One region of the Halomonas sp. KHS3 genome, then DNA from elsewhere that is predicted to be linked to it. Evidence: predicted binding sites of a transcription regulator. Region 1 holds the regulator's gene; each other region holds the start of a gene.

The links. The regulator sigma-54, encoded in region 1, starts transcription at its own class of promoters, with help from an activator protein. The targets are predictions, from matches to a motif close to TGGCACNNNNNTTGCTNT.
Region 2: a site for sigma-54 is predicted at 4,037-4,054, ahead of glnL (nitrogen regulation protein NR(II)). Genes of this name have one in related genera too.
Region 3: a site for sigma-54 is predicted at 6,441-6,458, ahead of RO22_RS00635 (P-II family nitrogen regulator). Genes of this name have one in related genera too.

The regions. Positions count from the first base shown of each region.
Region 1 is NZ_JWHY01000002.1:1,369,260-1,379,621, forward strand. Features, by position in the region: gene pmbA (metalloprotease PmbA) at 1-856, shown strand, start outside; gene RO22_RS08315 (HPr family phosphocarrier protein) at 873-1,142, opposite strand; gene rapZ (RNase adapter RapZ) at 1,188-2,120, opposite strand; gene RO22_RS08325 (PTS sugar transporter subunit IIA) at 2,208-2,678, opposite strand; gene hpf (ribosome hibernation-promoting factor, HPF/YfiA family) at 2,683-2,991, opposite strand; gene RO22_RS08335 (RNA polymerase factor sigma-54) at 3,089-4,501, opposite strand; gene lptB (LPS export ABC transporter ATP-binding protein) at 4,631-5,380, opposite strand; gene lptA (lipopolysaccharide transport periplasmic protein LptA) at 5,392-5,907, opposite strand; gene lptC (LPS export ABC transporter periplasmic protein LptC) at 5,919-6,488, opposite strand; gene RO22_RS08355 (KdsC family phosphatase) at 6,489-7,031, opposite strand; gene RO22_RS08360 (KpsF/GutQ family sugar-phosphate isomerase) at 7,084-8,070, opposite strand; gene RO22_RS08365 (ATP-binding cassette domain-containing protein) at 8,397-9,209, shown strand; gene mlaE (lipid asymmetry maintenance ABC transporter permease subunit MlaE) at 9,277-10,077, shown strand; gene mlaD (outer membrane lipid asymmetry maintenance protein MlaD) at 10,094-10,362, shown strand, end outside.
Region 2 is NZ_JWHY01000008.1:79,555-89,916, forward strand. Features, by position in the region: gene RO22_RS17475 (acyltransferase family protein) at 1-714, shown strand, start outside; gene RO22_RS17480 (hypothetical protein) at 763-1,386, opposite strand; gene glnA (glutamate--ammonia ligase) at 1,920-3,326, shown strand; gene RO22_RS25250 (hypothetical protein) at 3,426-3,551, opposite strand; gene RO22_RS25255 (DUF4124 domain-containing protein) at 3,501-3,653, shown strand; gene RO22_RS17490 (hypothetical protein) at 3,590-3,874, shown strand; gene glnL (nitrogen regulation protein NR(II)) at 4,123-5,181, shown strand; gene ntrC (nitrogen regulation protein NR(I)) at 5,178-6,605, shown strand; gene RO22_RS24510 (DUF6435 family protein) at 6,932-7,105, opposite strand; gene RO22_RS17505 (YqiA/YcfP family alpha/beta fold hydrolase) at 7,194-7,721, opposite strand; gene RO22_RS17510 (entericidin A/B family lipoprotein) at 7,727-7,858, opposite strand; gene RO22_RS17515 (phosphatase PAP2 family protein) at 8,823-9,362, opposite strand; gene RO22_RS17520 (glycosyltransferase family 4 protein) at 9,325-10,362, opposite strand, start outside.
Region 3 is NZ_JWHY01000001.1:135,784-146,145, reverse strand. Features, by position in the region: gene RO22_RS00660 (ABC transporter substrate-binding protein) at 1-42, opposite strand, end outside; gene RO22_RS00655 (TonB-dependent siderophore receptor) at 213-2,315, opposite strand; gene RO22_RS00650 (helix-turn-helix transcriptional regulator) at 2,473-3,471, opposite strand; gene RO22_RS00645 (TonB-dependent receptor) at 3,521-5,698, opposite strand; gene RO22_RS00640 (accessory factor UbiK family protein) at 5,842-6,189, opposite strand; gene RO22_RS00635 (P-II family nitrogen regulator) at 6,534-6,872, shown strand; gene RO22_RS00630 (ammonium transporter) at 6,918-8,165, shown strand; gene glnK (P-II family nitrogen regulator) at 8,356-8,694, shown strand; gene RO22_RS00620 (ferredoxin--NADP reductase) at 8,851-9,627, opposite strand; gene RO22_RS00615 (LysR family transcriptional regulator) at 9,808-10,362, shown strand, end outside.

The DNA.
Region 1 (10,362 bases):
CGAAGGGGTGCGCGTTTACGCCAATAGCCACGGCTTTTTAGGTACCCAAAAGGGCAGTAGTCACTCTCTTTCTTGCATGCTGATTGCCCAAGACGCGAGCGGTATGCAGCGTGATTATGACTACACCTCTGCCCGTGACCCCAAGGCGCTACGTGACCCCGCTGAGGTGGGGCGCGAAGCCGCGATGCGTACGCTGCGCAGGCTAGGTGCTAAACGGCCGCCAACGGGCACCTTTCCGGTGCTGTTTGACCCATCGTTGGCCAGTGGCTTGATTGGCCACCTGCTCGGTGGGTTAGCCGGTGGTGCGCTTTACCGGCAGGCCTCGTTTTTGTGCGACCGGCTCGGTACACCATTGTTTCCCGACTGGTTTAGTCTCGAAGAGCGGCCAATGGAGATTGGCGCCACGGCAAGCTCACCGTTTGATGGCGAGGGCGTGCAAACGCGCAATAATCGCTTTATCGATCAGGGACGCATTGCCAGCTATATGCTCTCTTCTTACAGCGCTCGTCGTCTCGATATGCAAACCACGGGCAATGCCGGTGGGGCACGTAACGTGCGTTTAGCAACGCCACTGCAATCACGCGAAAGCTTGTTGCAAGAGATGGGGCGGGGTATTTGGGTGACTGAGTTGATGGGCCAAGGTGTCAACGGTGTGACCGGTGACTATTCCCGCGGTGCAGCAGGTTTTTGGGTCGAAAATGGAAAGGTGCAGTACCCGGTCGAAGAGTTCACCATTGCCGGAAACCTGGAGCGGATGTTTGCTGGCTTAGTAGGTATTGGCGATGACACTGATACCCGTGGCAGTGTTCACACGGGTAGCTGGTTGATTGATGCCATGACCGTGGCGGGGGACTAACAAGCCAAGCGGCGGCTTACTGATCCTCCTCAAAGCGGGCGTCGAACAGCGCTTGAATCGCTTCAAGCGCCTGTTCGGCGTCATCGCCTTCGGCGGTGATTCTAAGCTCGGTGCCACAAGGTGCGGCAAGCATCAGCAGTGACATGATATTGGCGGCGTCGGCGGCCTGTTGCTGTTTGTAAACGCGTATTTTTGCCGTGAACTGTTGGCCGCATTTGACCAGTTTTGTCGCCGCGCGAGCGTGTAGCCCGCGTTGATTGGTAAGTGTAAGTATGCGTTCTGGCACCCTGGTTCCTTTTCGCCGAGTGGTGTCATTAATGGATAGACGCGCTTAAGAGGTCTCTGGCCGCTCGTTAGGTGTGGAAGCGCTGACGAGGGGAGCGGCCAACTGTTCGCTTATGGTGTAGTGCAGACCCAGTTCGCGGTGGCGAAGTTGAACTTCGCCCATGCTAGGAGTCAATTTTTCCGCTAACTTCTCGGCCATATAGACCGAGCGGTGCTGGCCACCAGTACAGCCAATCGCGATAGTCATGTAGCTACGTTGGCTATTCTGGTAAGCGGGTAGCCAACGCTCTAGCCAGGCCAAGATGTCGTCGCTCATGGCATCAACAATCGGATAGCTGTTCAAAAAAGCCACGATTTCCGCGTCGCGGCCAGTGAACTGGCGCAGCGTTGGATCCCAGTACGGATTTGGCAGGCAGCGCACATCGAAGACCAGGTCGGCGTCTAACGGTACGCCGCGTTTATACCCAAACGATTCCAGCGTTAGCGTCAGCTTGTCGCGCCGCTGATGGGCTACTTGGTCGGTAATGCGACGGCGTAAATCGTGCACCGATAATCGTGATGTATCGATCAATAGATCGGCCAGATCGCGAATATCCTCTAGCGTCGTCTCTTCTTTATTGATCGCCTCTTCCAGCGTCATTTCGCTATCGCGGGTCAGCGGATGACGGCGACGCGTTGCTGAGTAACGCTCAAGCAGTATGCGCGCATCGGTGGTCAGGTAAATAACTTGAAAGTCGATTTTACGCTGGCGCAACTCGTCTAATAAAGAGGGCAGGCGCTCCAGAGCTCCCGGCAAATTGCGGGCATCAATACTCACCGCTAAATGTGCTCGGTCGCCCTGGTCACGCAGTTCATCCACCAACGACCCCAGCAACATAGCTGGGAGGTTATCAATCGCGTAGTAGCCAAGATCTTCCAGCGCTTGCAAGGCGATAGATTTACCTGACCCGGAGCGGCCGCTAATGATCACCAGTTGCATAGAGTCTCTCTTTGCTTTGATCAAGCTGCGTTGAGGGTGGTGAGCGGATAACCTGCTGTGATCTGCCCTGAACAGGGTTTCAGACCCTTAGGCCGCTGATTGCTCGCGAATTTTGGCGGTAATCAGCTCAAGCAGTTCGCGCTGGCTGGCTGCTTTACGCAGTTGCTGGCGCGTGTCCGCATCATTCATGATGGTCGCTACCTGACCCAGTAGTGAGAGATGCGTGTCATCTGCCTCTTCGGGTACCAACAGGACAAACACCAGATCTACCGGGTCGCCGTCGATAGCGTCAAAATCGATCGCTTCAGCCAGTTTCAAAAATCCAGCGATAGGGGCGTTGCAGTGGGGGCTACGCGCATGAGGAATAGCCACGCCGTTACCAATACCCGTACTACCTAAGCGCTCGCGGCCGATTAAACGGCTAAACACTTCTTGGCTGTCCAGGCTGGGGATATTTTGGGCGATAAAGGTGCTGTAAAACTCCAGCACCCTTTTTTTGCTGCCCCCGGGGACGTCGAACAGAACGCGTTCCGGGGGGAGTATGGTTTCCAACGTCATTGAATTAACGCACACCGGCGCCTTGGGCGCGAGCTTGTGCTTTTTCCTTGTGTTTAACGAGTTGACGGTCGATTTTGTCCGCTAGTGCGTCGATAGCGGCGTACATATCACTGTCTAGGGCTTCCGCATGTAAGTCAGCACCTGCGGCGTGCAGCGTACAGGCGGCCTGCTGGCGCTCTTTCTCCACTGATAAGGTGACTTGCACCGTAGTTATATTGTCGTAATGGCGCTCTACACGCTCAAGCTTCTCGTTGACATAGTCACGCAAGGCGTCAGTCAGTTCTACGTGATGACCAGTGATATTTACTTGCATTGACGTGCTCCTTATCCATCGGACTGTACTTCGATTGTAACCCTTTTTGCCGCGTTGCAAAGCCCTTGTCGAGAGTTTCCCTGAAACGTTAACGAAGTTAGCGCAAACGACGCCGTTCACTGGAAGAGGGAATGCCCATGGCTTCACGGTATTTCGCCACCGTACGACGCGCCACTTGAATCCCTCCTTCGCCTAATAGCGTCACTAAGCGGCTGTCTGAAAGCGGCTTGCCGGGCGGCTCCTCTTGAATCAGTTTCTTGAGTCGTGCACGGATGGCGGTGCTGGAGTGGCTGTCGCCATCTTGACCGCTCACCTGGCTTGAGAAAAAGTATTTGAGTTCAAACACACCACGGGGTGTATGGATATATTTTTGCGTCGTTACCCGTGAAATAGTCGACTCGTGCATCTCCACGGCTTCGGCAATGTCGGCCAGTATCAGTGGTTTCATGGCTTCTTCGCCGTGCTCTAAAAAGCCAATCTGGCGGGTAATGATTTCGCGACCAACACGCAGCAGCGTATCGTTTCGGCTAGAGAGGCTCTTGATCAACCAGCGCGCTTCCTGCAAGTGCTCTTTGAGAAACTGGTTGTCATCGCTTTTATCCGCACGCTTAATCAAGCTGGCGTAGTCGGGCTGAATGCGCAGCCGTGGCAGGGCCTCGGGGTTGAGCTCTAAATGCCAGCCTTCATTATCGTGGCGGACGACTAGATCGGGGGTGACATAGCTGTCATCGGTGTCGCCGTAGGCGCTGCCTGGGCGTGGGTCTAGGCTGCGAATAAGCAGGATGACATCGGCCAGCTGTTCGTCGTCGAGCCCTAGACGGCGTTTCAGCAGACGCATATCGTCTTTGCCAAGCGCTTCGAGAAACTGCCGCACCAAGCGGCGGGCGGGAACCAGCAGTGGCGTATGATCGGGGAGAGCGGCGAGCTGCAGCATCAAGCATTCACGCAAGTCACGGGCAAATATGCCGGTCGGCTCAAACTGCTGGAGCTTGAGTAGAATGGTTTCCACTTCGCGCTGGCTTAGCCCGTCAATGCCCTGGGCACGAAGCCCTTCACGGATGTCGTTGAGCGGCTGGGTCAGGTAGCCGTTGGCGTCTAGCGCGTCGATTAAACTTTCCGCGACAAGCTGCTCGCGAGCGCTAAAATCGGTCATGGCGAGTTGCCACAGCAGGTGGCCATGAAGGCTCTGCCCGGCTGCCTGGCGCTCAAAGTCGGGGCCTTCGCTGCTGCCCCCCTGGCTTCCCATATCTTGATAGGTATCTGACCAGTCGCTATCTACCGAGAGCTCAGTAGGGATGCTCTCTGACCACTCTTCTTCCTTAGGCTCGCTGACAGCCTGTTCACTAAATTCATCTTCCTGCTCCAGCATGGGATTGGCATCGAGGGCCTGCTGAATTTCTTGACGAAGATCTAGCGTAGAGAGTTGCAGCAGCGCAATGGCCTGCTGCAACTGGGGCGTCATGGTCAGCTGTGTGCCGATACGCAGTTGGAGAGAAGCTTTCATGACCATCTGAGAACCACTCGTTAATCAGAATGCTCCACCCTAGTGCGAGTGAGTGCTTGGCGCAAGTGCAATAAGCATGCCATTGGTCGTAAAGTTGTTTTAAAGCGCTATTTAGGGGCGATTAAGGCAAAAACATTACAGGCGAAAATCGGCGCCCAAATACACATCCCTTACTTTTTGGTTGGTGAGAATCGAGGCGGGCGAGCCACTGGCGATGATTTGCCCATCGCCGACGATATAGGCGATATCGCAAATGTCTAGTGTTTCACGCACGTTGTGATCGGTGATCAGCACGCCGATATGGCGCTGTTTCAGTGCACGAATGATGGTTTTAATCTCACCTACCGAGATGGGGTCAACGCCCGCAAAAGGCTCATCGAGCAGAATAAAAGCGGGCTCTGTGGCTAGCGAGCGGGCTATTTCTACACGCCTGCGCTCGCCGCCCGAAAGGCTCATGCCCAGGTTGTCGCGAATATGGGTGATATGGAAGTCTTCGAGTAGCGCTTCCAGGCGCTGTTCGCGATCGCTGCGGTTAAGCTCTTTGCGGGTCTCGAGTATCGCCATAATATTCTCGGCAACCGAGAGTTTGCGGAAAATAGACGCCTCTTGAGGTAGATAGCCAATCCCCGCGGCTGCGCGCTCGTGCATGGGGGCGCGCGTTAAATCCACATCGTCGATACCCACCTTGCCAGCGTCGGATTTGACCAGCCCAACAATCATATAAAATGAGGTGGTTTTGCCCGCGCCGTTGGGGCCCAAAAGGCCAACGACACTGCCTTGGGATATCTCCAGATTGATGTCTTTGACCACTCGGCGGCGTTTGTAGCTTTTAGCCAGGTGGTGGGCATAAAGGGTTTTGATCGGCGCAGTGTCAGCAGTGGCCACAGCTAGGCTCCCTATTGTTCAGGCTGAAGGGTCATGCGTATGCGCTGGGGCTCGCTGCCATCAACGTCAGAGCGCGCTTGAATCACTTCTCGGTCAATAAAATACTCAAGGCGACCGCCACTAAAGGTGTCCTCTTGCTGGGTCAGTTCGGCTTGGTCGATCAGCTCTACGCGACGCTCGGCGACGTGATAAATAATCCGCCGCGCCCAGCCTTCCGTGGGGCCTTCTTGCCCTTCGCCTTGATGGCGCAAGTAGGCGCGCTCACCGGTAGCGGTGGCTGTCGAGAGTTCGCCCGCGTCGTTGCGTTCGATCTCTACCCGCTCGCCGCGCAGTTGCATTTCGCCTTGGCGAATGTCCACATCCCCAGTATAAACAGCTGTGCCTGCCCGCTGATCAAGATCTAAACGGTCGGCTTCCACTTCCACTGGGGCCTGGGAAGATGAGTTGGTTTGGGCTAACACTGATAAAGGTATCGCTAAACCGAACAGTGCAGTGTAGAGCAGGGCTGGGGAAATCATGGCTTTCATGGCGGTTCCTATTAGCGTTGTGTGGCCGGGGGGTGCGTGCCGCGCACATTATCCGTTAAGCGAACCTGGCTGGTGTTAAGCCAAACGTCCATACGTGAAGCGCTCATTTGCTGCGGCGGTTGCTGCATCAATACCGGTGTGTCACTCCAGGCATGCTGCTCGAGGCCATCATAGTGCAGTAGCTCGGTATCTAGCTGCCAGCCTTCATCTGGTGCAAACAGTCGAGCCGAACCTGACAGCAGCAGGGCTTGGGTAGCGGTGTTGAGCGTGCCTACATCGGCGCTGGCCAGCCACTGACGGTTTTCGCTGTCATACAGTACTGCCTCGGGCTCTTCCGTCCAGGTTTCGCTGCGCTGCGGGGTATGGATAAGGCGCGGTGTTTTTAGCGACTGCATGACACTGCCGTTATCCCCGAATAGGGTAATCTCGGCATTTTCCAGCACGTGGCCAGGTTCCTGAGCCTGTGCTTCGGGATCGATGCTGGTGTCTTGAGGCCCGCGGGGGTCAAGCCATACCAGCAGAATCCCCAGCGCGATGACTAGCCCGGCTAACCAGAGGCGTACTTTAAAGCGTTTAAACATTTACGTGCGGCCGTGCAGATAGGTGTCGAGCACCGCGCCCCAGTGTCCTTGAGATTCAAGCAGCGTATCGCAGATCTCACGTACGGCACCGTGGCCACCCAGGCGTTCGGTAGTCCAGTCGGCGTGGGTATGCATATAGTCCGGCGCGTTTGGCACGGTAATGCCGACGCCGCAACGTTTGATAGCCGCTAGGTCGGGTAGGTCGTCGCCACAATAAGCCACCTGCTCTAGTTCAATATCGAGGCGCTGGCAGAGCCCGCGCAGTGTGGCCAGCTTGTCTTCACAGCCTTGGTGAACATGGTCAATGCCGAGTGCCGCCGCGCGTTGGCTAACCATGGGGGAGTCGCGCCCGGTAATCAACGCGACATGTACGCCCACGCGTTTGAGAAGCTTTAGCCCGTGGCCATCCTGGGTGTGGAATGCTTTGATTTCGATACCATCGGCCTGAAAGTAGAGGCGCCCATCGGTAAGGACGCCGTCAACATCCAGTGCTAGCAGGCGTACACGGCGGAGTTGGTCGAGTAGCGAGGCAGGTAGGGTCATAGAACCTCCATATCAATCAGTTCGTAAAGCAGGTCGTGTTGGCGCCGCTGGGTTAAATAACGCCGCTGGCGAGCAGGTCGTGCATATGTAGAGCCCCAATTGGGCGCTGTTGTTCATCAACCACCGCTAGCGCGGTAATACGGCTTTCTTCCATGATGCGTACCGCTTCGGCCGCCAGGATATCGGGGCCTATGCGCTTGCCCGGCCGGGTCATGACATCATCAACGCGCACGTCGCGCAGATTATGGAATTGATCCAGCGTGCGGCGTAGATCGCCATCGGTGTAGACCCCCGCTAATCGTCCTTCGCTATCCACTACGCAGGTAAAGCCAAGCCCTTGCCGGGTAATTTCGAGTAATGCGTCGCGCAGCGGGCTGCCCAATGCGACTTGGGGCAGGCGTGCGCCGTCGTGCATGAGGTCTCTAACGCGTAGCAGTAAGCGCTTGCCCAAACTGCCGCCGGGGTGGGAGAGGGCAAAATCTTCAGCGGTAAAGCCGCGTGCTTCCAGTAACGCAACCGCCAGTGCATCACCCAGGGCGAGGGCAGCGGTGGTGGAACTGGTGGGGGCTAGATCGAGCGGGCAAGCCTCACGCTCGACGCCACTGTTTAGGTGCGCATCAGCGTGCTTGGCAAGCGTGGAGTGGGGCCGCCCCGTCATGCTGACCAGCGGTGTGCCCAGGCGTTTAAGCAGTGGTAGCAGAGCAGTGACTTCGGCAGTTTCGCCCGAGTTAGAGAGCGCCAACACTACATCTGCGCGGGTAATCATGCCTAGATCGCCATGGCTGGCTTCGCCGGGGTGAACGAAAAAAGCCGGCGTGCCGGTACTGGCAAGTGTCGCCGCTAGCTTGCCAGCAATATGCCCCGACTTGCCCATACCGGTCACCACTACACGACCTTGGCAGGCGAGAATTAGCTCACAGGCGCGATCAAAGCTTTCGTCTAGCTTAGCCTGAAGGCCTCCAATCGCTGCCTGCTCGATTTGTAGCGTACGCAGTGCGCTTTCACGTAGTAGGCTGGAGGGGGCGATAGGCTGGCGCATAGCGTTTTCTCTTAACAAATGAAAATATAAAAGTAGTAACCGGTAAGAATAACATCTCGACACCTCTAATAGGCAGTAATTGAGGCGACTCCCTGGGGGGCATACCCGCATCACCAGGGCCGAGAGCAGGTTTAGGCGAGGGTAAGCAAGCCTTTGCAACTTTGATAACCCTGAACAATAGGAAAGCCCATTCGTGCAGTAATGCCTTGTAGCGTTATAGTACAATGTTCGATAATGTTTTAGAAACGCTGTTTTCTAATTGCGATAGCCGCAAGTAGGGTATGCTATACAGCTTTAGTCGCGCCTCGTTAAGAGTCAACTGATCCATGACAGATGCACCCTTTATAGAAATTGAAGAGCTTTACTTTTCGCGTGGTGATCACGAAATTTTCCGTGGTGTGAATATGACCATACCGCGGGGTAAAGTAACCGCGATCATGGGGCCAAGTGGTACCGGTAAAACCACGCTACTGAAGCTGATCGGCGGCCAGCTAACCCCGGAGAGTGGTCGAATACTCATTGATGGGCAGAATGTTCATAAACTGTCCCGGAAGGCGCTATTCACGCTACGCAAGCGGATGGGAATGCTGTTTCAGAGTGGTGCGCTGTTTTCTGATTTGGATGTGTTTGAAAACGTTGCCTTTCCGCTGCGGGTGCATACGGATTTACCCGATACTATGGTGCGTGACCTGGTGTTGCTCAAGCTACAGGCGGTCGGCCTGCGTGGAGCGCGACACTTAACGCCTGCGGAGCTGTCCGGAGGGATGGCGCGCCGGGTCGCATTGGCTCGTGCGGTGGCGCTGGATCCAGAACTGATTTTGTATGATGAGCCGTTTGTTGGTCAGGATCCCATCTCTATGGGCGTGTTGGTGCAGCTAATCAAGCGCCTTAATCAAGCGCTGCAGCTAACCTCGGTGGTGGTCTCCCATGATATCAAGGAGACCTTGAGCATTGCGGACTATCTCTATCTGATCGCCGATGGCCAGGTGGTAGCCCATGGCACACCGCAAACCCTGGACACAAATCAAGATCCCCGGGTTAGCCAGTTTATTCATGGCGAACCTGATGGGCCGGTACCATTTCACTACCCCGCTGAGGCGTTTTATCGCGATATTCTGGGCGGGGCTCCGGTTAAATAGAACCGCTAGAGTGGGTGACATAAGGCGCTTAAATGCACCAAAGCAGGGTAAATAAAGGGCAGAGTTAATGCAGTCAAAGTTCTCTAATAGCGCCGCACGTGTTACACGGCTGGGGCGCCGAGGGTGCGACTTAATGGAAGCATTGGGTCGAGCGGGCGTGTTTCTATTCCAGTCGGTGGTCGGCGTGCCTTCCCGGGAAGGCTGGCGATTATGGTTGCACCAGATGCACTTTGTGGGCGTGCTTTCGTTAGCCATTGTATTGGTGTCGGGGCTGTTTATCGGCATGGTGCTGGCACTGCAGGGCTATACCATTTTGGTCGATTTCGGGGCTGAGCAGGCGCTGGGACAAATGGTGGCACTGTCGCTATTGAGGGAGTTAGCCCCAGTGGTGGCAGCACTACTGTTTGCTGGCCGGGCGGGATCTGCGCTCACCGCCGAGATCGGTTTAATGAAAGCGACAGAGCAGCTCACCAGCATGGAGATGATCGGTGTTGACCCACTGCGCCGCGTGGTGGCGCCACGCCTATGGGCAGGCTTTGTGTCACTGCCTATTTTAACGGTTGGGTTTAGTGTCGTGGGCATCTGGGGCGGCTACTTGGTGGGCGTGGAGTGGCTAGGCGTCTTCGAGGGCTCTTACTGGAGCAACATGCAGGCCAATGTAGCCTTTATCAGTGATATCGGTAACGGCATGATCAAAAGCGCCGTATTTGCTTTGGTGGTGACCTGGATCGCGGTATTTCAAGGTTATGATTTGGTGCCCACTTCTGAAGGTATTTCCCGCGCTACTACGCGCACGGTGGTGTATTCGTCGCTTGCAGTATTGGGGCTTGATTTTGTGTTGACCGCCATTATGTTTGGCGGCCTTTAATGGCTGGAGCAGTTTCATGAAACGCAGTAAAACCATGGAGTTCGGTGTGGGCCTGTTTATGGTGGCGGGCATTCTGGGGCTGGTGTTCCTCGGCCTACGTGTGAGTGGACTGACGCTCTCAGCGCCCACGCAGTCGTTTCAGTTAGAGGCCAACTTCGCCAATATTGGCAGTTTAAAACCCCGTGCCAGGGTCACCATGGCGGGTGTGACAGTGGGGCGGGTAGAAGCCATTGAACTGGATACGCAGTGGTTCGATGCGCGGGTCGTTCTTAGCCTGGATAGCGA
Region 2 (10,362 bases), on a different contig from region 1:
TTCGTGGCCAACGCCATTGAGTATTATGTGTACGCGGGCTGGCATGGCTATTTTTTGATTATTGCGATGCAGTTTTATGTGGCCTATTGGCTGTTTACCCGTTGGCAGCTGTGGCGTTTGAACCCGGTGCCGTGGCTGTGGGGCGCTTGTGTGATCAGCATGGCGTATTGGGGGTTGGCTTACTGGTTTGAGGTTGACCTGCCCGGCTATCTGCTGTGGATTGCTCCACTGGGTTGGATCTATGTGTTTTTTCTTGCCCTGGTGCTGGTGCGCTACTACCCGCTACCCCCTGAGAGCGTGATGCTGGCGCGGCCTGCCTGGATGCAGCAAATGGCCCGCCCGGTCTGGTTGGTGCTAATGGTGGCGCTGATTATTGCCGCGACCTTTGCAGGTTGGCTGGCCTTCTCTTCCAAAGAGGTGTGGGTCATTCCTTTCTTCGTGCTGTTCACGCTGTGTGCCATGCGCTACTTGGCCGGGCGTCCTGCGCCTTTGTGGGTGCGCCACATTAATGCGTATTCGTTTGGCATTTACTTGGCTCACCCCATGTTCTTTGTGCTCGCTGATCTGGCTGTCGAGCCGTTGTCGTTGCCCATTGGCGTGTATGCACTGGCGCTTATGGCGGTTGGTGTGGTGGGGTCAGTGGGGCTTAATAAGCTCGCCAATACCACGACACTGGGCGCCATGCTGTTCGGCAAGCGATTAAAGGTAAGCTAGTCAGAGAGTGGCGGTGGATGGTATCTGTGGATAGCGGCAGAAAACGCATTATAGGCGTGGAGTGAAAGCCGTAGCCGGGGGGTTAGGTAGAAAAGGGTTTTCTGGCTCTTTCGTTAGTCTAAGCAGGTTTCCGTTGTAGGTTTTTAAACGCGTAGGGCAGGCGTGTAAACGTTGCAGAAAATCGTCGATCGCGCTGTTATCGTCCAGCTCAGGGTCAAACCCACCCAAGCGTTCTAGCCAGGCTCGCCTCACGGCAATGTAGGGCGGCAAAAGTAAAGCACTGGCCAATAAGCGCCGCAGGATGCGTTCCGACAGCGATGGCCGGGTGAGGCCAATAATCAAGGCGTCAAGGGTGTAAGTGTTGAGCTGTGAATAGAGTGCACACCAAAGCTCCGCAGGCAGTGGTTTTTTCTGTAGCGCAATGATGAGCCACTCTGCTTGGCTGGTAAACGCGGCTTTATTCAAGCGAGCCCCCAGCGGCCTTGATGGTGTAATCAGCGAATGAGCATGGTAGCGCTGTTCAATAGCACTCAGGCGTGCTTGCGCTTGAGTGGCTGTCACCAAAATGGGCAGCAAGTGGTCGGCGACACCGGATTCACGTATGGATTTTAAGTGGCGTGGCAACATTTCACCCGTCACCATGGCATCAACGATAAAGCAGACCGATCCCATTTGCCGACTCCGATTGTAAGCAAATCTATCAAATTGTAATTTATTGTAGTATCTGGTTTATTTGCGTAGCAAGTAAAAAAATTTGCGAGCTAAAAAACAGCGCTAAGTATGACTTGTGCACTTTGATGGGGCGCGCGGCATTATTTTTGTTCTATTTTGGTGCATAAGAGGTTTTTTAGACGGTTCAGAATAGCCTGTTGCGCCGTTATGCGTCATCAAGAGGCATTTGAAGCCATTTTTTAATGTTTATAAAACAGATAGTTGTTGTTTTTTTATGCCATATTGGTGCAGTGTTGGCATGTTCTCTGCATTGTATTTGCAAGCGGCTAGCGGGCCGTAGGCATAAGCCCTGCGGCGTGCTAAAACGATAGCCGGTCTGAAATGCTCGCTGAGCGATTTGTTAACCAATGTCAGGCAAACGTTGAGCGAACAAGAATGACAAACGTGCGGTTTAGCACGTATTTTGTCGAACAACACTTTTATCGGTAGCTTACTGTCGTTAGCTTTAAGCCACGCTCATACCGGAGGACACTATGTCAGCCAAGACTCTCGCGCTAATTGAAGAACACGATGTTAAATGGGTAGACCTGCGTTTCACCGACACTCGCGGTAAAGAACAGCACGTGACCGTGCCTGCGCGCGATGTAGACGAAGAATTCTTCGAGAATGGCCAAATGTTCGATGGCTCTTCTATTGAAGGTTGGAAGGGCATTAACGAATCCGACATGATTCTGCGCCCGGAAGATGGTACGGGCTACCTTGACCCCTTCACCGAAGATGCGACGCTGGTGCTGCGCTGTGACATCATCGAGCCGGCCACTATGCAGGGCTATGATCGTGACCCGCGCTCTATCGCTAAGCGCGCAGAAGCTTACCTGCAGTCTACTGGCCTGGGCGACACCGCGTTCTTCGGTCCTGAGCCTGAATTCTTTATCTTTGACGAAGTGCATTGGAAGTCTGATATCCAGGGCTCCATGTACAAAATCACCTCCGACGAAGGCGCTTGGGCAACCGACAGTGTCGTGGAAGGCGGCAACCTTGGCCACCGTCCGCGCGTTAAAGGCGGCTACTTCCCGGTTCCTCCGGTCGATAGCTTCCACGATATTCGTGGCGCAATGTGTAATACCCTGGAAGCGATTGGTCAGACCGTCGAGGTACACCACCACGAGGTTTCCAACGCAGGTCAGAACGAAATCGGCGTTAAGTTCAACACGCTGGTGAAGAAAGCTGACGAAGTTCAGGAAATGAAGTACGTGATCCACAACGTGGCCCACGCGTATGGCAAAACGGCCACCTTTATGCCGAAGCCGCTGGTCGGTGATAACGGTTCGGGTATGCACGTTCACCAGTCGTTCTGGAAAGATGGCAACAACCAGTTCGCCGGTGACGAGTACGCTGGTCTGTCTGAAATGGCGCTTTTCTACATCGGCGGCATCATCAAGCACGCCCGTGCCCTGAACGCCTTTACTAACGCTTCTACCAACTCGTACAAGCGTCTGGTGCCTGGCTTTGAAGCGCCGGTCATGCTGGCCTACAGTGCCCGCAACCGTTCGGCTTCAATCCGTATTCCTTACACCGCCAGCCCGAAAGGCAAGCGTGTGGAAGCGCGCTTCCCTGATCCGACTGCCAACCCTTACCTGGCGTTCTCTGCCATGTTGATGGCGGGTATCGACGGTATCAAAAACAAGATCCACCCTGGCGATGCCATGGACAAAAACCTGTACGACCTGCCGCCAGAAGAAGGCAAGTCAGTACCGACTGTGGCGCACAGCCTGGATCAAGCACTGGAAGCCCTCGACGCTGACCGTGCGTTCTTGACCGAAGGTGGCGTATTCACCGACGAAATGATCGATGCCTACATTGACCTCAAGATGGAAGAAGTGGAGCGTATTCGTATGACCACTCACCCCATCGAGTTTGATATGTACTATAGCTGTTAAGTACAGCTGCGAATCAGCGTTACTCGCCCTTGGCTGTTACTATCAGCCAGGCGGTGGTAACAATGATTGCCAATAGAACCCCGCTACGGCGGGGTTTTTTTATTGCTGGGAGGCTGAGAAGCGTGCCAGAGGGGCGATGAGCAGTGTGCTGGTAGCTCTCTTGGGCGTGGGGGAGTGGGTGGCACGGCGTTCGGGCAGGCGGTGTATCGGGTGACCGATCAGCACGGCAACGTTACCTTTACCGATAACCCAAGCAGCCCTTTATGCCCTGCGACCACTTTTCCATCGCTCTGCCCCAGCAAGGCGCACAGGTGGAAGAGGGGATGACCGTGGTGGAGGTGGTTATTGCGCCACCGTTGCGCGACGACAATCAGGTACGGCTGTTGGTGAATGGCGAGATTAGCCAGAAAGCGCTGCACAGCGATGTCTTCTGGTTAACGGGCCTGCCGCAAGGGGGCACGAGATCCAGGCAGAATGCTGGAGAGCAGCCAGCGTTTACAGCACCGCACGGCAGCGGTGACGATTACGGTTCCTTAAGAGCGCTTTAATAAACGCGATCAAAAAAACAGCCCTAAGTATTACCTACCAAAACCTGGGCGCACTAAAGTGGTGCATGAGCAGGAGCATTTGGCACGGCAAGTGCGCTAAAACGATTCGCGCTCTTTCGCTGCGATGCCCGCAAGCCGTGCAAATGGACATAAACGTATAGTTGGCGCGCTTTTTGCAGCTCCCTCATTGATCATCCACCTGTAGGTCTGTATCGGCGATGGAAGACGCGATTTTTCAGGACACCACCATGCATCAGCGTTTGCTTGAGCATCTCACCACAGCGGTATTGCTGCTAGACGGCGAACTGCGTGTGCGATGGATGAACCCTGCCGCTGAAGCGTTGTTAGCGGTCAGCCTTAGCCGTGTTCACGGCATCAGCCTGGATACGCTACTTGGCGGGGATGTAAGCATTGACGAAGTATTGGCCAAGGCGCGGGATGCGTTTCACCCCTATACCCAGCGTGAAGCACGCATTACCCCGTTGAATAGCGAACCGCTCACGGTGGACTACACGGTGACGCCCTTATCCGACGATGAGCTGCTACTGGAAGTAGAGCCGCGGGATCGGCTGATGCAGATCTCCCGGGAAGAGGCGCTAACCACACGCCAGGAGACCATCAAGGTGCTCGCCCGCGGGCTCGCCCATGAAGTCAAAAACCCGCTGGGTGGCATTCGCGGGGCAGCACAGCTACTAGAGCGTGATCTAGACGACCCGGCGCTGCGCGAATATACCCATATCATTGTTGAAGAGGTGGATCGGCTGCGCGACCTGGTCGACTCCATGCTCGGCCCTAACCGGATGCTTAAACACGAGCCAGTCAACATCCACAAGGTGCTGGAGCGAGTGCGGGCGCTGCTGATTGCCGAACACCCTAGTGTGACAATCAGCCGTGATTACGACCCCAGTTTGCCCGACCTTTCCGGCGATGAATCGCAAATGATTCAGGCGGTGCTCAATGTGGCGCGCAATGCGGTACAGGCCATGAGCGATGCACAAACGCCGGAGCCCACTTTAATACTACGCACCCGCGCCCGTCGCCAGTTTACGCTTGGCGCCGAACGTCACCGGCTGGTCAGTGAAGTCGCCGTGATCGATAACGGCCCCGGCATTCCCGATACGCTGCAGGAAACACTGTTTTACCCCATGGTGTCGGGACGCGCGGAAGGCAGCGGCCTTGGGCTCTCTATTGCCCAGTCGATTTTGCACCAGCATCAAGGATTGATTGAATGCGATTCACGTCCTGGACACACCGAATTTCGTTTACTGATTCCCATGGTTATTAATTTCACCGGAGAAGCGTCATGACTGAGGCTGCACGTAATGATGTTGCGCGGGTGGTCATTGTCGATGATGACCGCGCTATCCGCTGGGTGTTGGAGCGCGCCTTGGCGCAACCCGACCTTGACGTTGAGTGTATCGAGCGCGCCGACGTTGCCCTGACACGCTTGTTGGAAAACCCACCCGACGTGCTGGTCACCGATATTCGTATGCCGGGTATCGACGGGCTGGATCTAATGTCCCGGGTACGCGAAGCGCATCCTGACCTGCCGGTGATCGTGATGACCGCGCACTCCGACCTGGACAGCGCCGTGGCCTCGTACCAGGGCGGGGCATTTGAATACCTGCCCAAGCCGTTCGATGTTGACGAGGCCCTGGCGCTGGTGCGCCGCGCCGTGGCCCACGCCCGTGAACGCCAGCGTCCGGTGACTGTGCCGGAAGGCTTGAACGCCGAAATTATCGGCGAAGCCCCCGCCATGCAGGAGGTGTTCCGCGCCATTGGTCGCCTCTCTCACTCCCACATCACGGTGTTGATTAATGGGGAGTCGGGTACCGGCAAAGAGCGCGTTGCCCAGGCGCTCCATCAGCACAGCCCTCGTGAGGGCAAGCCGTTTATTGCCCTCAATATGGCGGCGATTCCCCGTGATTTGATTGAGTCTGAGCTGTTTGGTCACGAGAAGGGTGCGTTTACAGGGGCGACCCAGCAGCGCCAGGGGCGGTTTGAGCAAGCCAACGGCGGTACGCTATTTTTAGACGAAATAGGCGATATGCCCGCTGAAACCCAAACGCGGCTACTGCGCGTGCTGGCCGATGGAGAGTTCTATCGCGTTGGCGGGCATACGCCGGTCAAAGTGGATGTGCGCATTATTGCTGCCACCCACCAAAACCTAGAAGTGTTGGTGGATGACGGCCGCTTCCGGGAGGATTTGTTCCACCGCCTGAACGTGATCCGTATTCACCTGCCCAAGCTTGCCGAGCGCCGCGAAGATATCCCTCGTTTAACGCGGCACTTTTTAGCTGAAGCGGCGAAAGAGCTGACGACCGATATCAAGGTGCTGACCAGTGAAGCGGAAGCCCACCTAACGCGCTTGCCGTGGCCCGGTAACGTGCGGCAGTTAGAAAATATCTGCCGTTGGCTCACCGTGATGGCATCAGGGCGTGAAATTCTGGTTGAAGATCTACCGCCGGAGCTGCGTTCACCCAGCGCTTCTGAAAGCAGCGCCCACGGCGATTGGCGCACGGCGTTTCGTGACTGGGCGGATCATGCCCTGGCCGAAGGCCATACCCATCTACTGGAAGAAGCGGTGCCCGATTTTGAGCGGATTCTGATTGAGACAGCGCTAAAACATACTGGCGGGCGCAAAGGTGAAGCCGCCGAGCTGCTGGGCTGGGGGCGCAATACGCTCACGCGTAAACTGAAAACACTGCTACCGGCACTCGCTGACGAGTAAACGTTAGGAGCCTGTCTGGCTTAACACTGATCTACTGCGAATCCCGGTATTTTGGCCAACTTTATTCGATCGATTTCGTTAAATAGCACGCTATTCGCCTCAATCGATCGATAAATTTGGCTCAAAATTCGTGCTTCTCGCGACGATCGGCCAAGCCAGACAGGCTCCTAGTCGCCAGCGAGTATATATACCGCATCGGCTAGGGTGGTGGGGTTGGGCAAAGTGCAGTCGCTACTGGTGAGTGGCTGCTCATCCTGCCACCACTACCCTGGGCTTGGGTAGGCTGCCGAAGTGACGCTGGGCAGCAACAGCGTTGTCTATGGCAGTTATTGTGTCGCTTCAATGCGCCTGATCTCGGCAAGTAACGCTTCTGCTTCTTCAGTAAGCGTGGCATTGGCACGCATATCGCCATTGCGTGAAGCCTCCATAGCGGCTTGTAGTTTGCGCTCATACTCTTGTTGAAGCTTCTTTTTGGGGTCGCGCTTAAACATACCTAACATGAGCAATCTCCTCGCTATCGATGTTTTTTGTACACTATTTGTATAGGATTGAGGTGCTCGTGTCGAATGTTTGCTTTAACTAGCCTTGCTAATCGTAGGGATTAGGCGCGGCGCACTGGCATAAGAAGCGCTCAAAATCACATAAAATAGTTTCCAGGCTCGCGTGCAGGCGGTGATCGTCGTCAACCATCCGCAGCGATAGGCGCTGAAGACGAGCACGTTCGATCACCGATTCAGGGGCAACCACATCATCCCGCCAGCCGTGAATAATATGGGTGTGCTGCGCCTGAATAACCGGTGACGTTTCCGGGTAGTCGGCAAGCCCCAATGCAGGCGCCAGCAGAAAGCATCCCAACACCGGCTGCTGAGCGCTAACCGTCGCGCTTAACCAGCCTCCCAAGCTTGAGCCTGCCAGCACACACTGGGCAGGGTCGTCACCGCGCTCGGCTAATACTCCCAGCAGATGTTGAAGGCGCTGCTGTGGCTCTGCTATGCCTCGGTAGTCCATGACCACGGGCTCACAGTCATCCAGCTTTTGCGCAACACCTTTCATTGCCTGGGTTTTCAGTGCGCCTGGCCCGCTCTCAAGGCCATGGGATAGATAAACAGTCATCATAACGGTTAGCTCGCTGCACGCTGGATAGCTTCGCCACCCTGTTGAAGGTCTTCACCCGCACCGCGAATGGTATTACAGCCACTGACCAGCATCAGGGTCACCACCATCACGAAGCCGAGGGCGATAGTGCGTTTCATAAAAGCCTCCTTCGAAGGCATACCGTTAGTGAAAGGAGTAGAAAGCAAAAATACCCTCTGTCGTGACGATACGCTACGGTTTTCAATACGTTTAAACACAAGGAAGCATAGCAGTGTGCCTCGAAACCGTATGTTTATGTCGCATGTGCCACTTCTATACATGAAAAATAGAGGTGGAGAGTGCTTTGCCATTCACTTTTTATTGTTTTAAGTAGTTGTTTTTTAATGTTTATATTCGTTATTGGCATGGTTTGGCTCATTGCCTGCAGTTACTAAGTAGAATCCAGCAAGAAACCAAGTAAATACTCGCAAATGAATAAAGTAAGTCATTTTTAAATTCAGTCACTTAACGCTAGTCGAGTTAACATTTTTCACCAGTAACTGAGTGAGTGGGCTAACAGCAAAATGGAAGGCAGGAAGCCGAAAAATGAACAGGATGTTTAAGGGACAATTAGCCCACTCACTGGTTGCAGCGTAAGGAGGCGCTGTTCATCAAACCAGGGAGCGGACCGATGCGAATCAACCATCTCATGCAAGTGAGGTGGTTTTTTCGCATGTGTGATTTAAATAATCATTTGATAGATAAGTACTTTCTATAAGGCTCTGGTTTTTGCACAGCTTTTGTACAGAAAAAAGTGTGATTTTGGTCTATCCTTCGATGAAACCAAAATGCAGCGGTTAGAAAACGTCAACGTAACGACCGCGCACGATCAGGGACAAGATTATGGCGATGGCATTGATGTTATGCATGTTTGTTTTGTTCTTAGGGTTTTCAGGCGTGGGCGTGTATATGATGCTTAAGACATCGTTTACGGCCAGTATTGATGAACGCGATGACATGCCGCCCGACGTTTAACTATCTGCCTTGAAAGTAAAACGCCCGCTTATGCGGGCGTTTTTGCGCTGGTGTCTATCACGCGGCTGTCCATCAAAGGGTTGTCCATTGGGGGGGGCAGGACGCGCTTTACCCCATCCAATACAGGCTGGCCAAGGCAAAAGCGTAGCCCATCGCTGCCCCTGCCAGTACATCGCTGACATAGTGCAGCCCTAAGCCTACCCGTGAGACCGCTATTAGAAGCGTTAATGGCAATACCACCGGTAGTAGCCAGGGCGTGTGGGCGGCGACCAAGACGCTAAACATCACCGCGTGCATGGTGTGGCCGCTGGGAAAACTGTAACGGTCGCGGGCAGGTTCACAGCACTCGATGCCTTCACTATAGGTAATGAAGGGTCGTTCACGGCATAAGCGAGTTTTCACCAGTCGATAAACCGCCACGGCAAATAGAGCGATAACGCTGTACTGCAGTACGCGCCAGGCGCCATTGGGTTGAAGCCAGGGCTGGGCGAGAATCAGCAGCACCCAAATAGGCCAATCGCCTAAGCGGCTGGCGGCCTGAAGCGTGATTCGCCAGGGGCGGTAGATCGATAGCCGCGCAATGCGCTGGCAGAACTGCCACTCCAGCAGGTCAAGACGATCGAATACGACAAGCGGACGCGGGCGCATGATGAGCCTCCTGGGCTTGGTGTAAGTAACGCAAAAACTGCTCGGCAATACCTGTCCAACTCTGCTCAAGGGCGCGTAAACGCGCTACTCGGCCTAAACGAGCGTAGTCAGCTGGGTGTTGGCACAACTCAACTGCTGCCTGTTGAAAAGCGGTGCTATTGCCAGCGGGTACGGTGACACCGTTGTGGCCGCTGCTAATGAGCTCAGCGCTGGCTGCATGATCATAGGCCACCACGGCTAAGCCGCTGGCCATGGCTTCCGCCACCACATTGCCCCAGGTTTCTGAAAGCGAGGGGAAAATAAACAGGTCGGCGCTGGCATAGTGGCGAGCAAGCGATCCCTGCCCCACAAAGCCGGTGAAGTGGGCGTCGGGCAGCGCCTTTTCCAACTGTGCCCGTGCGGGGCCATCGCCGACGATCACTTGGGCGATATCGGGCCGCACCTCACGCATGGCTTGAAGGCTTTCATGGAGCAAGGTGAGATTTTTTTCTGCGGCTAGTCGGCCAACGTAAAGGGCCACCGGCTGATGCTCGCTAACTCCCCAGCGTTCGCGTAATGAAGGGTCACGGTGGGCAGGTGAAAAGCGCTCGCCATCCAGCCCGCGTGACAGCACATGAACCCCCCGAATCCCTTGACGCTGCAGTGCTTTAGCCTGCTGATGAGTAGGCACTAACGTTAGGTCACAGCCGTTATGGAAGTAGCGCAGGTAGCGGCGTGTGGTCGAGGCCAGCCAATTGACGCCATAATCTTCACAGTAGTGGTCAAAGTTGGTGTGCCAGCCCGCTACCAGGGGGATATTGAGTTGCCGTGCCGCTTGGCGTGCCGCCCAGCCGAGAGGGCCTTGGGTCGCTACATAGATGATATCGGGGCGATGTTGGCGCCAAAAGCGGCGCAGTGTAACGGGCCTAACCAGCCCTACCTGCACATCGGTGTAGCCAGGTAGGGCAAGGCGCTGCACCTGTAGCTCGCGGTTAATACCGGTTGCATTACCCGCAGATCG
Region 3 (10,362 bases), on a different contig from region 1:
CCCGCAGCGCGCGAGCAATGAGAACAGGTTGGTGTGGCACATGGTGGTGAGAGGCCATCCAGAAAATAAGAGCTGTATTTAAACGATAATATTTATTGTTTGCAAACCTGCATTCAAGAAAAAAAGCCCAGGCACAGTGGCCTGGGCAGGTTAGGTTACAATAAGTTAATAATGCTTAGACAAGGGCTTGAGCCGTCGCCTAGCACGAGCGTTTAGAAACGGTAGTGAACACTGGCGGTGACGCCGCGCTCGGCACCGAAGTAGCAGTACTCCAGGGAGTTGCAGGAGGCCACGTACTCTTTATCCAATAAATTGTTCACGTTTAAACGTGTTTCGACCCCTTCTACGCCGAGTTGGCTGAGGTCGTAGCCAATGGTGGCATCCACCAGAGTGTAGTCGGGCACGGTTTCGGTATTGGCCCGGTCAGCGGCGATATCCGCGTAGTGACGCACGCCGACACCCATATCCACGCCGTTTAGCCAGCCCTTGTTGGCCTCGTAGCGGCCCCAGAGCTGTACTTGGTGGCGGGGGGAGTAAATGGCGTTGTTGCCCTGGTTACCGTCGTCGCTTTTGGCGTAGGTGATGTCGGTGAAGCTATAGCCTGCCTGAACCGAGAGGGTATCCGTTAGCTGGGTTTGCGCTTCCAGCTCCAGCCCTTGGGATTCGATCTCCCCTACGGCTCGGTATGGGTCGGTGGGCTGCTCTTTGGTGGCGACGTTCTCCTGACCGATATGGAACAGCGCCGCGCTGTATTGGTTTTGGCTACTGTTAGGCTGGTATTTAACGCCGGTTTCCCACTGTTCGCCTTCCATGGGCTGGAGCAGATCGCCACTCTCATCCACGAAACTGGTGGGGGTGAAGGCGGTAGAGTAGCTCAGGTAGGGCGCTACGCCGTTATCGAACAGGTAGACCACCCCGGCGCGGCCACTGAACTGGGTATCGCTAAGGGAGCTGGTATCACCGCTATCGCGGTTGGCATTGTCGATATTGACCCAGTCGTAGCGGCCACCCAGGGTGAAGCGCCAGTTATCGAGGGCTATCTGGTCTTGCAGGTAAACCCCGGTCTGGTCGATCTCATGGCGTTCGCGCACCGGGGCGTAAAACTCGATGGGGTCGCTGCCATAAACCGGGTCAAACGCATTGAGCGGCGGGAAATACCCAGTGGGCCATGACACGTCGTTTTCCCGCTGCTGGTAATCCACTCCAAACAGCAGCGTGTGATCCATAAAGCCGCTGCTGAGTGTGGCTTCAAGCTGGTTATCGAGTGTCCAGGCTTCCAGAGATTCATTGCTGCCGGAGTAGTAGCGGGTGAGTTCATTAGACGTCGGTGACGTCCAACCAAAGCCGTAGACCTGATTGAGCACTACGTCGGAATTGAGATAGCGCATCAATTGACGGCCGGTCACCTGGTCGTTGAAGCGGTGTTCCAGGGCGTAGCCGAACATGCGTTGGGTTCGCTCGTAGGTGTCGTAATCCTCTTCACCATCAAAGAAGTTGTTGCTGATCTTGTGGCCATTATGGGCGACCACGGCCCCCTCATAGGGTACGCCGGAGTGGTAGCCGCCTTCGGGTTCATCCTGTAGGTAGGCTTCTACGGTGAGGCTGGTGTCATCGGTGATATCCCAGGTGAGCCGGGGCGCAATGGCATAGCGCTCCTCTTCTGCCGGGCCAAACTGGGTATCCGCGGCGCTGGCAATCCCGGTCAGGCGAAAGGCCACCCGCTGCTCTTCGCCAATAGGGCCGGTGAGGTCAAAAGCGGCGCTGCGCTGGTTATTATTACCCACTCGAAAACGCAGCTCACCGCCCTGTTCAAATTCTGGCCGCTTGCTGTTCAGGGCGACTACCCCGCCAGGGGAGGCGCGTCCATAGAGTACCGAGGCGGGCCCGCGCACCACTTCAATGCTTTCCAGAAACCATGGGTCAATGCGCATACTGCTATGGGAGTTGGCATCCCCCATTACTTTCAGGCCATCCAGGAAGGTATTGCTCAAGCTGCCGTCAGAAAAACCGCGCAGTACCAGGTAGTCGAAGCGATTGGAGGCGCCTACCTGATTGCTGTAAACACCTGGCGTGTAGTCGGTGGCGCGCTGCACGGTACTTACGCCGCGGTTATCCATCTGTTCGCGGGTGATCGTGGAAACGCTCTGGGGTATTTCGATCGTCGGCGTTTCCACTTTGGTGGCAGCCTGCTGGGCAGTCACCGTGACGGTGGCTAACTCGGTGCTTTCTTGAGCGTATACCGGGGAAACAGCCAGTGCCGAGAGAACGGCGACGCTAAGCGGAGAGCGTAGAAAACGGTGATGGGGGATGAGCATGGAGGCACCTGCAATAAGCATCAATTAACCAATGTGTTAATGAGAATTATTGCGCTTAATGGCTACTGAAAGGTATGCGCAATGACAAAGGGAGTATGCGTACTGCCAAAAAACGTCCAACAGAGGAACTTAGCGCTCCAAAAACAACCCTGCGGCTTTAATGGCGATGGTGTACTTCATGGGGCGCAATGCCAAAAGCGCGCTTAAAGGCGGTGGCAAAATTGGTGGCGTGGCGGTAGCCACAGGCGTGAGCGGTTTGCTGCACGCTATAACCTTTGCGTAAGTACGCTTGAGCTTGGGTCAGGCGACAACGTCGTAGGTAGTCGAATATCGAGCAGCCGTAACAGCGGTGAAACTTGGTGCGTAGGCTGCTCGGGCTCATCGCGGCATTGCGGGCCAACTGCTCAAGCCGATAATCCTGGTTGGGGGAGTGTTCGAGCTGCTGACGCAAGTGCTCCAGGCGCTGGTGGTCGCGCTGGGTTAAACCCGGTGGCAGGCTGACTGCCTTTTCTTCGTCGCTGGACTCAAGGGAGGCGGCAGGCAGCCCATGAGCTAACAACTGGAGCGCGAGCCCCTGCCATAGCAGGCGCTGCCGCTCTACTGACCAGTTCGAAGCCAGTGCTGCCTCCAGGCTATGAATAAGGAACTGCGGCACCTGCCAAGTATGCAGTACGGGCGTTGCCGGAGGGGCAACATTGATAGGCGAACAGTTAATGGGCGAGAAAGAGAGAGGCTCTGTGCAAGCCAGAATCGATACGTTGAGAATGCGCAATCGTTGTGGCGCGGGCTGGAAGACCTCAAGTCCGGTCTGCTCGTTGAAATGGGCACTGAAGGCGTCGCCGGCCTGCAACTGAAACGACTGGTGCCCTAGGCCGACTTGGATATGGCCCTCGAGTATCACGCTGAGAAACCACGGCGCGGCACGCCGGGAAGTGGAGGCGTAAGCGTGCAGGACATCAAGATCAGAGTGTGTCACCCGCAGTGTGGGGTCTACCTCGACGTCCATCACCCGCCCATGGGCAACACAAGGCGCTGGCTGGGAGCGGTCAGGCGCTTCGGGAAAGCGGTAGTCGATCCCGAAGCGCTGACCAATAGCCAGCAGGTCATGGGTGGTTAGTGGTACGCAAGATGGCGTTATTGAGCCGAGTGTGGCCATCCCCGTTACCTCACCCTTGAGCGGTTGTCAGCGAGTAGCGAACCAGCACTCAGTACTCCATCGACCAGTTCAGGGTGTAAGTACGCCCGCGGCCCTGGTAGTCGTAGAGGTACTCTGGGCCGTAGTAGGGCGAATAGAACATGGCGGCTCGCTGACCCCAGACGGTGGAGTACTGATCATCCAGCAGGTTCTGCACTCCCAGGCTTAAGGTGCCAAAATCGGTTTCCTGGCTGAGCGATAAGTCGAGGGTGGTATTGCCATCGATCTCGCGGTCGGCATCGTCTTTCAGGTCGAAGTTGTGGTTGGCCTGCAAGCGAGCCGAACGTACATAGTCCGTCCAGCCAATAAAGGCAGTGGCGGAAGAGAGCGATGCATAGCGGGCGTCACGCTTCTCCCACTCCCCTTGGTCGTTCTCCTGCTCGGAACGCACCAGGTGCAGAGTGCCCCCTGCCTCCAGGCCATTATCAAAGTAACGGGTCACGGCGCTTTCCAGGCCGAAGTCGCGTTTCTTCTCATCGACGACGCTGACGCTTAAATCCTCGGCGTTCTCTACCGCTTTGTCCGACCAGGCGTAGTAAAGCGCTGTTTGGGTCGTCCAGTTGCCACCCTGGTAGCGCCAGCCTAGCTCTATCTGATCCGTCTCGATGGCAGATAACGGGTTGTTATCGACACTTACGTCGGGGCTCTTGCCGTAATATTTGGCAGGATCTGGCAGTTCGAAGCCCTGGCTAAATTGCAGCCAGTTCTGGTGACCGTTGCGGTAGTCGTAAAGAGCGCTGGCATTGAAGAGCGTTGCTTCGTAGTCATTCTTGCCGCCAGGAATCCCCTGGAATTCATCCACTTCGACGTCCATATGCTGCTGCCGCAACCCTGCGGAGAGCTTGAGCGCCTGGGTGGCCTGCCAATCGCCCTGGAGGAAGCCTGAAAGCCCGTCCACTTGATAACCGGGGTAGCGGGGCTCAACCCCCGATGCCTGCTGAACCAGGCCGCCGGAAGCATCCGATATGTCGGTATCGAACAGCATCTGGCTGGCATCGAAGGTTTCCCGATCCAGATCAAGGCCGTAGGTTAGCGAAACGTCATCACCCAGGCGCGATTCAAACAGCGCTTTGATGCCGCTTAAATCGGTGTTTTGTTGCGAGGCGCGAAATTGCAGGCCGTTGGAGACTGGGTAGGGAAATGCCTGGAAGCTGGACTCCTCCTCCCGGTGGAACGCCTGCAGGTAGAAGTTTTGCCCCCACAGGTTGGCGTGGTGATAGTTGACGTTGACGAGCTTACGGTCGGTTTCCGGATCGCGCTGTGAACGGTAGCCATCGCGAATTTCGGCATCGTTCAAGTTGGGCGTGGCAGCGTCGAGGTTGGGAAAGTAAACACCCCGGTCACCTTCATAGCCTGAACGGTACAGCTGGGCACCCAGTTCCAGACTCTGTTCATCGGTCAAGCGGAAAGAGAGGTTGCCCAATACATCAATGCTGCGATTATCCTGTAGGTCGGTCTGGGCGATATCGGGAAAGATTTCCTGGCCGCTGCCGTCATAGTGGCGGCCGTTGTCGCCAATGGCGGTACCCAGATAGCCTTGAACCCGCTCGTTACCACCGCTGATGGATTGTGCGAGGCGTCGATCTATGTCATCGCTGTTGTTGAAGCCGGTGGTAATGCCCGCTTCCGTGCGCCAATTCAATCCTTCCTCGCCTTTGCGCGTGATGATGTTGATCAAGCCCCCCGTCGCACCGCCGCCATATAGGCTGCTGGCGCCGGAAAGTACTTCCACACGCTCAATATTGAAGGGATCGATGGCATCGAACTGACGGGAAAGCCCACGGGAACTGTTCAGCGATACGCCGTCAATGAGTACCTGCACGCCCCGGCCTCGCATGTTTTGCCCATAATTGGTGCGCCCTTGCGGCGCCAGATCCAACCCCGGTACCAGATGCCCCAATGCTGTCTTTAGGTCTGCACCATTGCGGGTCTGCTGTTGCAGCATCTCTTTGTCAATTACCCATACAGCACCGGGAATTTGACTGATCTGACTAGGAGTGCGCGATCCAACGACCACCATGGTCTCGTCGGCGCTAGACGCAGTATTTTGGGCGACAACGCCATTGGAGAAGCTCAGTAACAGGCCGGTGCCAATAAGCCCAGATATTGAAACAGACGACGGCGAAAAAAAAGGCTTTGCAAAAGGCAGCTTTGCAACAGATAGGTTTGATAGTGACAGGGCGTGCATAGTGAACAATCCGCAGACGGTAAGAAAATCAAAGGCGGAGAGTATCACCACGAAAAACAAAGTCAACGATAGTGATTCGTATTTATTTTGTGGTTCGCGCAGCAATAGGCCATTTCCCTATTGCTGCTAATGAAGCTTGAAAGTTAAGCGGGTTTATTCTTCTCGTCTTCTGCATCTGATTCCGGCGCATGCTGCTCTGGGACCGGTGGGGCTTCAGCTTCGAGTGGCGTGGATGTCGTTGGCGCGGAGGCATCAACGGCTGCTTCAAGGTTAGCGACTTGGCGCTCTAACGCCTCTACCCGCGAACGGGTGCGCTGCAGTACATCCATTAAAATGTCGAAATCTTCCCGTGAGACAAGCTCCAGGCGGTCGAAGGCGCCACGCACGACTTGCTGCACGCCCTTTTGAATATCTTCTGGCGCCTGGGAGGCGTTTTGTAAACGGTCACCAATCTGCTGGGCCAAGCGGCTAATACGGTCTTGAGGCGCCATCGTTCTCTCCTAGATAAACCTGCTTTAAATATTGCTTACCGGTAAGGATACGCAACAGTTGGCGAATTCGCATGTATCGCGTGCTTTTACTGCTTAACTCAGGGTGTGCATCGAAATAGAGCAGGCTACTTTTGCTTACGCTCTTTTTTGGTGCAATAGCGGTGGTATGACAATGGCTTTGCTCGGATTTAGCCCTGAAGATTACTTTTGGTAGCGGCTAATCAACTGACTTGTAAGAAAAAAAAGTCAGCTGGCACAGTATGCGCATTATCGGTTCAGGTGCTTATTCTGGCGGCTGTGCCGCTACCAATCTAGCAGGACTTATCCAGCAGGGGAGATCCGGGATGAAACTCATCACCGCTATCATCAAGCCATTTAAGCTCGACGACGTTCGTGAGGCATTGGCCGACAACGGCGTTCAGGGCATTACGGTCACTGAAGTTAAAGGTTTTGGCCGTCAGAAAGGGCATACCGAGTTGTATCGTGGCGCGGAGTACGTCGTCGACTTTCTACCCAAGGTAAAAGTGGAAGTGGCCGTAGACGACGCCCGTTTGGAGAGCGTATTGGATGCAATCTGTAGTGCGGCTAACAGCGGCAAGATCGGTGACGGCAAGGTGTTTGTGACACCGCTTGAAGACGTTATTCGGATTCGGACAGGCGAGCGCGGTGCAGACGCCGTTTAACGCTGCTTTTTCGGATCATTTCTATAGTTCAACGGGGAACTTACAATGAATGAGTTGACTGATCTGAGCTACGCGCTCGATACGTTCTACTTTCTAATTTGCGGTGTGCTCGTCATGTGGATGGCGGCAGGCTTCTCCATGTTAGAGGCGGGCTTAGTACGCTCCAAAAACACCGCTGAGATCCTGACCAAGAATATCGCGCTGTTTGCCATTGCCTGCACCATGTATCTGCTGGTGGGCTACTACATCATGTACTCCAGCAGCGCTGGCGGCTTCCTGCCCAATCTGGGCTTCTTGATTGGCGCTGAAAACAGTGTGGATGCGGTTACCGCAGGCGGCGATGACGCGCCCTACTACTCCATGCGTTCTGACTTCTTCTTCCAAGTCGTGTTCGTGGCAACCGCCATGTCAATTGTGTCGGGTGCCGTCGCTGAGCGTATGAAACTGTGGGCATTCCTGGCCTTTGCTGTGGTAATGACCGCGTTTATCTATCCGGTGTCTGGCTACTGGACTTGGGGTGGCGGCTGGTTGTCTGAAGTGGGCTACTCTGACTATGCGGGTTCCGGCATTGTGCACCTTGCCGGTGCGGCGGCTGCGTTAGCGGGTGTGATCGTGCTAGGCCCACGTAAAGGTAAATACGGTAAAGACGGTTCTATCCACGCTATTCCCGGTGCCAACATGCCGCTGGCAACGCTGGGTACCTTCATTCTGTGGATGGGCTGGTTCGGTTTCAATGGCGGTTCCGAGCTTAAACTTGCGGCTGTCGATTCTGCTAACAACGTGGCACAGGTGTTTGTAAACACGAATGCAGCAGCGGCAGGTGGTGTGATTGCGGCACTGATCCTGGCCAAACTGTGGTTCCGCAAAGCTGACCTGACCATGGCATTGAACGGTGCCCTGGCTGGCCTGGTGGCCATCACCGCCGATCCGCTCTCTCCGACCGCACTGAGCGCTACCATTATCGGCGCGATTGGCGGCATCATCGTGGTCGCAGCCATCGTCACCCTCGATAAAGTGAAGCTGGATGATCCGGTCGGCGCGATCTCGGTTCACGGTGTTGTCGGTATCTGGGGCGTGCTGGCAGTGCCGCTGAACAATGACGGCGCATCATTCGGTGCCCAGATCATCGGTATCGTAGGTATCTTCGCTTGGGTATTCCTGGCCAGCCTGGTGGTATGGCTCATCCTGAAAGCCATCATGGGCATCCGGGTTAGCGAAGAAGAAGAGTATGAAGGCGTTGATATCGCTGAGTGCGGTCTCGAAGCCTATCCCGAATTTGGCATTAAGAAATAAACAGCGGCATTAAGAAATAATTTAATGCTGACCTAGTGAGCAGGCGTGCTCCTTCTGGCCTCCCCTTAGTGGGAGGCTTTTTTATTCTCTGTCGATAGCGGTGTATGCTGGTAGTTAGCGGTTAACGGCTGCAACATTAGCAGCCGTTCAACCCGACCCCATCATGGCCACCCAGTTAGAGGATATGGTAATGAAATTGATCACAGCGATTATCAAGCCGTTTAAGCTCGACGATGTACGCGAGTCGCTCTCCGATATCGGCGTTCAGGGTATTACGGTGACGGAAGTGAAGGGCTTTGGGCGCCAGAAAGGGCATACCGAGCTGTATCGTGGTGCTGAGTATGTGGTGGACTTCCTGCCCAAGGTGAAGCTGGAAGTCGCCGTGGACGACGACATGGTCGAGCAGGTGATTGATGCCATCACCCAGGTGGCGAACACAGGTAAAATCGGCGACGGCAAAATCTTTGTGATGCCGCTGGAGCAGGTGATTCGTATCCGTACTGGCGAAACGGGCAAAGACGCGGTTTAACGGTGAAGGGTAAGGTGTGAATGGTAAGTAGTGCCGAGTAGACAAAGCCCCTGTGGATGCTCTCCCCAGGGGCTTTGTATGAGTGATGCGATCATTCTGGCGGCTATAAACTTTTTTCTTTTCACCACTCACTCATTACGATTCACTATTTACGTCTCACTTCTCGACAAACGCACGCTCGATGACGTAGTCGCCCGGCTCGCCCATGCGCGGCGAGATATTCAGACCCAGCTCGTCAAGTAGCGCGCTGGTATCGTCCAGCATGGCGGGGCTGCCGCAGATCATCGCGCGATCCTGGCGCGGATCAATGGGCGGCAGGCCGGTGTCTTCAAACAGCTTGCCCGTACGGATATGGTCGGTTAGGCGCCCCATGGTGTGGAACTCCTCCCGAGTAACGGTGGGGTAGTAGACCAGCTTTTCAGCGATGTCTTCACCCAGGTATTCATGGGCTGGCAACTCTTTGGTGATAAAGTCGGCGTAGGCCAATTCAGAAACTTCCCGCACACCGTGAACCAGCACTACCTTCTCGAAGCGCTCGTACACTTCAGGATCCTGGATCAGGCTCATAAACGGCGCCAAGCCGGTACCGGTGGAGAGCATGTAGAGGTTGCGGCCCGGCAGTAGGTCATCGCATACCAGTGTGCCGGTGGGCTTGCGGCTAACCATGATCTGATCGCCTACTTTCAGGTGCTGAAGGCGTGAAGTGAGCGGGCCGTCGGGTACTTTAATGCTGAAGAACTCAAGGTGGTCTTCGTAGTTGGGGCTGGCAATGGAGTAAGCGCGCATCAGCGGCTTGCCGTTCACTTCCAAACCAATCATCACGAACTGACCGGTTTTGAAACGCAGGCTGCGCTCGCGGGTGGTGCGGAAGCTGAACAGGGTATCGTTCCAGTGATGGACGCTAAGCACTTCTTCCAGAGCAAACTTACTCATGCCGTTTTCTCCATTAGTCGATGCTGGCGCTAGTCCGCATCGGTCATATTCTTAAAAAGAATAAAAATGATTAAATATGTTGCCAGCAAGTCTAAGCAAAGGGTGGTATATCTGTTAAGCGAATTATATTGATAACGGTTATCTGAAAAATAGATATAGATCAAATAAAGGTCAGACTCTATGCACTACACCCTGCGGCAGTTGGAAGTCTTTGTGGCGGTTGCTCAGCATGAGAGCGTCTCCCATGCGGCGCGGGCGCTGGCCATGTCTCAGTCGGCAACCAGCACGGCGCTTGCGGAGCTTGAGCGGCAGTTCGACTGCCAACTGCTGGATCGGATTGGTAAACGCTTAAAACTTAACGCACTGGGTTTTCAGCTGTTGCCCAAAGCGGTGGCGCTGCTGGATCGCGGCGAAGAGATTGAAGAGCTTCTACGTGGCCAGAAAGGGGTTGGGTCGCTGGATGTAGGGGCTACGCTGACCATTGGCAACTACCTGGCCACGCTGCTGATCAGCGATTTTATGCAGCGCCACCCCGGTAGCCGGGTGCGCTTGGCAGTGCGCAATACGCGCCATATTATCGAAGGCGTGCGCCAGCACTCGCTGGATTTAGGCTTGATCGAGGGGCAGTGCGACGATGACATGATCATCAGCCAACCCTGGGTGGAAGATGAGCTGTGCGTGTTTTGCTCGCCGCGACACCCACTGGCAGGCCGCGAGCACCTTGAACTTGAACAA